DNA from 3 places in the Psychromonas sp. L1A2 genome. Region 2 is predicted to be linked to each of the others. Evidence: predicted binding sites of a transcription regulator. Region 2 holds the regulator's gene; each other region holds the start of a gene.

Region 1 (2,282 bases), on a different contig from region 2:
CTTGCAGACTTACTTGGCTCTTCTACACAACCGATTAATGTAAGACTTGCTACGCTAAAAATTGCAGCAATTAAATATTTGTTCATGGTGATGCTCCTTTTCTAATTACAGCAGATTTTACGGAACAAACTAGTGCAAAAAAAGCATCGTTTTTTAAATTCATTAGTGCCAAAATAGCACCAATGAATTATAAGAAAGTGATTTTATAATGATCGAAAATATCATTTAAATGCATTAAGGATTAAAAATGGATATCACCAGTCGACTATTAATGCTACTCGAAGTCGTTGAACAAGGCTCTTTTGCGAAAGCAGCAGAAACAAGAAACATAGACCGTTCGGTTGTTTCAAAGCAAATTGGACGTTTAGAAGATGAGTTAGGCGTTAGATTACTTAATCGCTCTACTCGCTCATTTTCTTTAACCGCTGCTGGTGCTGAAATGGTCAAAAAAACAATTGAGATACGTGATTTACTTGGCGATACGCTACGTTTGGCTGAAAATTATCACCAAGAACCACGTGGTGTGTTGAAGATAGCGAGTTCATCTATTATTGGTCGTCGCTATTTGCAACCTGTGATTAATGATTTTCAGAAACGTTTTCCACAAGTTGAAGTGGAACTTCGCTTAGACGATCGTGTTGTCGACATTATTTCTGAAGGTTTTGATTTAGCTTTCCGTATCGGTAAACCTAAAGATTCTTCTTTAATTGCTAGGCCAATCGCGCGTAATCGATTACTCATTTTAGCCTCACCGGAGTTTATTAAAAGTTACGGACACCCTACTAAAATAGAAGATTTAGCAGACTTACCAGCTGCTAGCTTTGCCACTGCGACGGCGAGAATGGAAGAAATCAGCTACTTAGACGAAGATGGTAAGCAAGCGGAACAAAAAATGAAAAGTGTTTTCAGGAGTAATGATGCAGATGTTCTATTAATGAAAGCCCTCTCTGGTAGCGCCTACTTTATAACGCCAGCATTTCTTGTTAACAACGAAATAAAAGATGGATTATTAGTGCCAATATTAACTAATTTAGCCTTACAGGATTATTATCCAGTTTATGCGGTCTATCCACATCGAGACCTCCCCGTAAGAACACGATTATTCTTTGATGCAGTATCTGAATATTTAGGTAAACAAAAACCAATTTGGGAAGAAGCGATTCCACACTTTGAGCAGCTTTATCAAGCATCATCAGGTAAAGATCTTAGCCCGAAATAAAGGGTTAAAAAATAAAGGTAAACCAAACTGTCGTTTACCTTTTACATTTTTAATACTTTAAAATAAACAAGATTAATCCTTTTATGTAATGAACATCTCACCCACTCTTTCAATAATCTACAAACAAAAATTAATACTTAAAAGCAAATAAATCAAACCAAAACATTATTACATCCTCACCCTGTAAATAATTCACACTTTCGCTCTATTATTTTTCATAAAAACAAAAATACACAATAAAAACAATAAGATAAAAAACTGGCACAGTAATGGCAATATACTTAATACACATCAAATAAAGGAGAAACAATATGAAGAGCATGAAAACAATAGCACTTTCAACGGTACTACTGACTTCATCAACTATTGCATTAGCAGATCAACAAAGTTGGAAAAATGAATCTCTTGATGCGTGGATAGATGGTAAAGCTGAAACAACATTATTATTAAATACTAACTTAAATTCATTTGATATTAATACTGATGTTCATAGTGGTGTTGTTACCTTAACCGGTGCGGTGGATAGCAATCTCGAAAAATCATTAGCTGGCGAATTAATAGCCGGATTAGATGGTGTAAAAGAAGTAGAAAATAACTTATCTATTTTAGACGAAAATAACCAATCAGATCTCGATGATAAAGCATTATCAGCATTAACAGATGCCAAAATCACGACGGTTTTAAAAACAAGATTCTTAATGGCTGAAGATGTTAGCGCAATGGATATTGAAGTAGAAACAACCAATAACGTTGTTTTGTTAACGGGTAAAGTGAAGTCAGGTACTGAACACGACTTAGCAATGAATATGGCACGTAATACAGAAGATGTTACTAAAGTTATTGATAAGCTTGAAATTATCCAATAAACAATATTCATTTCATTTTTGTAATGCACGTTTACAGAGCATTTAGTACCTCATATAAGTAAGGAGAAATTACATGATTCGCTGGGTATTTTTATTTCTCGTCATTGCCTTAATTTCAGCTGTATTTGGATTTGGTGGTATAGCTGGTGCAGCCGCTAGTATTGCTAAAATTATATTTTATCTGTTTGCAGTACTGT
Region 2 (2,282 bases):
CACTGTTAGAAGAATTTCACATCACCCATATCCGTAACAGTAAAGGAATGAGTTTATCTGGTGGTGAACGACGACGTGTAGAAATTGCACGAGCACTAGCAACTGAGCCAAAATTTATCTTGTTAGATGAGCCCTTTGCAGGGGTTGACCCTATATCGGTCATTGATATAAAAAATATTATTCAACAATTACGTGATCGCGGTCTAGGCGTACTGATTACAGACCATAATGTAAGAGAAACATTAGATGTTTGTGAGCATTCATATATAGTGAGCCACGGAGAAATCATAGCCGTAGGCACACAAGACGAGATATTAGCAAACGACCATGTGAAGCGCGTTTATCTAGGTGAAGAGTTTAAACTTTAAATCGTAACCATACGTTCAGGAAGATATGTTTTGATGAAACAGGGTTTACAATTGAAAATGGGTCAGCAATTAGCGATGACCCCTCAATTACAGCAAGCAATAAAACTATTGCAGCTATCAACGCTCGATCTCCAACAGGAGATTCAAAACGCATTAGATTCAAATCCTCTTTTAGAGCAAGATGATCAAACGGGTACTGAAGAGTTAGTCAAAGAAGCTGATAGCAGTGAAGTTGATACTTCAGAAGCCATTTCCCAACAAGAATTTTCAGATGATCTTCCTGCAGAAAAAGAATGGGAAGAATCTTATAACTCTACGCCTATTACAGGTAACACCTCTAGTGCTGTTGCTTATGACGGTGAAAGTACAGTCTATCAGGGAGAATCTTCGACTTCTCTACAAGACCATTTATTATGGCAAATGCAATTAACGCCTTTTACTGAAACGGATCAAGTCATTGCAATGGCAATTATCGATTCTATTGATGAGTCAGGATATTTGACCACTGACTGTGAAAGTATTTTAGATAGCTTAAAAGCTGATTTAGAAGATTTGGAATTAGATGAAGTAGAGGTAGTATTAAAACGAATCCAACATTTCGATCCACTAGGTGTCGCGGCTCGTACCACTCAAGAGTGTTTACAAATTCAACTTCGCCAATTACCGAATACAACGCAATGGCGTGACGAAGCTATTCAAATACTTGAACAGTACATGGATCTTCTTGGTAACAGGGATTACAGAACACTTGCACGTAAAAGTAAATTCAAAGAAGCACAACTTGCAGAAATCATGCGCTTAATTCAAAGCTTAGAACCTCGACCAGGTAATGGTGTTGAAACAAGTGAAACACAATATATTATTCCAGATGTCTATGTTAAAAAGATTCAAGGACAATGGCGAGTTTCATTAAATCAAGATTGCGATCCTAATTTATCGATTAACCAACAATACGCAAATATGTGCTCAGGTAACATCAGTAAAACCGATTCTCAATTCATTAAAGGCCATTTGCAAGAAGCGAAATGGTTCATCAAAAGCTTAGAAAACCGCAATGAAACACTATTAAAAGTATCGAACTGTATTGTGCAACAACAACAAGCTTTCTTTGAATACGGCGATGAGTCGATGAAACCAATGGTTTTAAATGATGTTGCCTTTGAAGTCGAAATGCATGAATCAACCATTTCTCGAGTGACTACGCAGAAGTTTATGCATACTCCTCGTGGCATTTATGAATTGAAGTTTTTCTTTTCGAGTCATGTTGCAACCGATGGCGGTGGTGAATGTTCATCAACAGCTATCCGTGCTTTAATTAAAAAGCTCGTTGCCGCAGAATTAACGACTAAACCTTTAAGTGATAACAAAATAACGCAGTTATTAGAAGAAAAAGGTATTCAAGTAGCAAGACGTACTATTGCTAAGTACCGAGAATCATTAGGTATTCCACCTTCTAACCAGCGAAAGCAATTACTTTAATTAGTGAGCAACGCAAATAAAATTGGGATTAACTATAGTTATTTAATGCTAACCTGCTAAACTCGCGCGTCCATTAAGTACAGTTAAACTATATATTATGAAAATATCTACTTTATTAAATAAAGATTCAGTATTCTGCCAAACTGCCTGCACTAGTAAAAAAGGTGCTTTAGAAAAAATCAGTCTTATTGCGGCTAAAGAATTAAACTTAGATGCGCAAGAGTTATTCGAAAGCTTGATTGCACGAGAGAAAATTGGGTCGACGGGAGTAGGCTCAGGTATCGCTATTCCTCACGTCAAAATTTCTAGTGAATTACCAGCAACAGCAGTCTTTCTACAATGTGAAACAGGCATTGATTATGATTCATATGACGGTAATAAAGTCGATATATTATTTGCTATATTCGTGCCAGAAGATCTTTGTAAGCAATACCT
Region 3 (2,282 bases), 400 kb from region 2:
ATCTCTTCTAACATACCTGCCACTTTAGGCATCATGACATTATTCATTGTTGAAGAACCGACCAAAACGCCTTTAGAGCGAAATAGGCTCGACAGAATGTCGTTTTTATCTTGGCGTGCAATATTAAATACCTTAACGGCTACTTTAGGATCGATATCATGAATCCCTTGTGCAATTGCATCAGCCATCATTCGGGTATTGTTAGACATGGTGTCATAGAAAATAGTAATACGATCTTCTTGATAATCCGCTGCCCACTCTAAGTATTTTTCAATAATTTGAATCGGATTATCTCGCCATACAATGCCGTGTGCCGTTGCAATCATATCGACAGGTAAATTAAAGCTTAATACTTCTTTGATTTTGGCGATAACCAATGCACTAAACGGCGTTAAAATATTGGCGTAATAACGTAGGCATTGATCCATCAACTCTGTTTGATCAACTTCATCGTTGAATAATCGTTCATCACAGTAGTGTTGGCCAAAAGCATCGTTACTAAATAATACGGCATCGCCAGTGATGTAAGTCATCATACTATCTGGCCAATGCAGCATCGGTGCTTCAACAAAAATAAGTTGTTTGCCATTACCAATATCAAGGCTATCGCCTGTTTTAATGGTATTAAAATTCCATTCTGGATGATGGTGATGCCCAACAATCGAATCAATGGCTGCTTCTGTACAATAAATAGGGGTATTCGGAATACGTTCCATTAAAGCGGACAATGCGCCTGCATGATCTTCTTCTGCATGGTTAATAACAATATAGTCGATGCACTCGAGGTCAATTTCCATTTCTAGGTTTTGAATAAACTGATGACTAAAACGATGGTCGACAGTATCTATTAATACTGTTTTTTCTTCTCGAATTAAGTAGCTGTTATAACTTGTTCCTTTCGTCATTTTATATTCAGTACCGTGGAAATTCTCGATTTCCCAATCACGTTGCCCGACCCAGTGAATATTATTTTTTACATGAATTGTCATAGTAGTTTCTCTCTGAAATAAGTAAGTTATATAAAGTAATCAACTACATTGCAGGCAGCGTGCCAATTTATGATTTGTTTTAAGTTGTTGTTATTTGGTGTTTTTTTAATTCAGTAACATTTTAATTTATCTTTCTGATAATTTATTGTTTGTCATCAAGATAATCATTTATCTGAATGATAATGTTTGTGCAGCCCTACAAAGCATGACAATAGCGAATTGACTGACACAATCAGGTTTTATGTGGCCATGATATTTTCAATGAAATAAAGCGAGTTAAAATAAAATGACAAAAAGAAATAATGAATGGTTACAGGTTGCAGTAGATATTACCTCGAGTATTTCTGAGCAGGATCGTTTTGAACGTTTATTAATAACGCTGCGTAATATATTAAAATGTGATGCTTCAGCGCTTCTTCTATATAAAAATCAACATTTTATTCCCTTGGCCATTAATGGCTTGAGTGCCGATGTATTAGGGCGTCGTTTTATGATTGAACAACATCCTCGATTTGAAGCGATTGCACGTGCTGGAGATATAGTGCGTTTTCCGAGTGATAGTGACTTACCCGATCCCTATGATGGATTAATCCCAAATCATCAAGGATATTTAGAGGTGCATGCTTGTATTGGTTTACCTCTATTATACGAAGGCCGTTTAATTGGGGCGTTGACTATCGATGCATTTAATCCTACGCAATTTGAACAATTTGATAATGACTATTTACGATTGGTTAGCGCATTAGCTTCTAACAGTTTAAACACTGCATTATTAATGGAAAAACTTGAGCGTAATGCAGGTTTACCTTCCAACACATCAAGAACATCGCCGCTAAACTTAAGTAAGCAAGATATGATTGGGCAATCTCAAAGTATCTTAACCTTGAAATCTCATATTGACGCAGTAGCTTCGACAGATTTATCTGTATTGATTATGGGAGAAACAGGAGTAGGTAAAGAGCTGGTGGCTCATGCTATTTTTAGGCAATCGCAAAGAAATAAACAGCCCTTTGTTTATTTAAATTGTGCTGCTCTACCAGAGTCAGTCGCTGAAAGTGAACTCTTTGGGCATATTAAAGGCGCTTTTACCGGGGCAATCAGTAACCGAAAAGGAAAGTTTGAATTAGCGAATAAAGGCACGCTTTTTTTAGATGAAATTGGCGAACTCTCTTTAACCTTACAAGCAAAGCTATTACGAGCATTACAGTATGGTGATATTCAACGTGTTGGTGACGATAGTAATATTAAAGTTGATGTACGGATCATTGCTGCGACGAATAGAGTGATGCATGA

Evidence for each region. The regulator sigma-54, encoded in region 2, starts transcription at its own class of promoters, with help from an activator protein. The targets are predictions, from matches to a motif close to GTTGGCACGNNNNTNGNNT.
Region 1: a site for sigma-54 is predicted at 1,477-1,495, ahead of GQR59_RS16065 (BON domain-containing protein). Genes of this name have one in related genera too.
Region 3: a site for sigma-54 is predicted at 1,038-1,056, ahead of norV (anaerobic nitric oxide reductase flavorubredoxin). Genes of this name have one in related genera too.

The regions. Positions count from the first base shown of each region.
Region 1 covers NZ_WUAG01000002.1:1,325,346-1,327,627, forward strand. Annotated here, with positions in the region: gene GQR59_RS16055 (efflux RND transporter periplasmic adaptor subunit) at 1-86, opposite strand, end outside; gene GQR59_RS16060 (LysR family transcriptional regulator) at 248-1,219, shown strand; gene GQR59_RS16065 (BON domain-containing protein) at 1,540-2,085, shown strand; gene GQR59_RS16070 (DUF1328 family protein) at 2,159-2,282, shown strand, end outside.
Region 2 covers NZ_WUAG01000001.1:524,206-526,487, reverse strand. Annotated here, with positions in the region: gene lptB (LPS export ABC transporter ATP-binding protein) at 1-368, shown strand, start outside; gene GQR59_RS02260 (RNA polymerase factor sigma-54) at 402-1,847, shown strand; gene ptsN (PTS IIA-like nitrogen regulatory protein PtsN) at 1,945-2,282, shown strand, end outside.
Region 3 covers NZ_WUAG01000001.1:126,858-129,139, forward strand. Annotated here, with positions in the region: gene norV (anaerobic nitric oxide reductase flavorubredoxin) at 1-989, opposite strand, end outside; gene norR (nitric oxide reductase transcriptional regulator NorR) at 1,276-2,282, shown strand, end outside.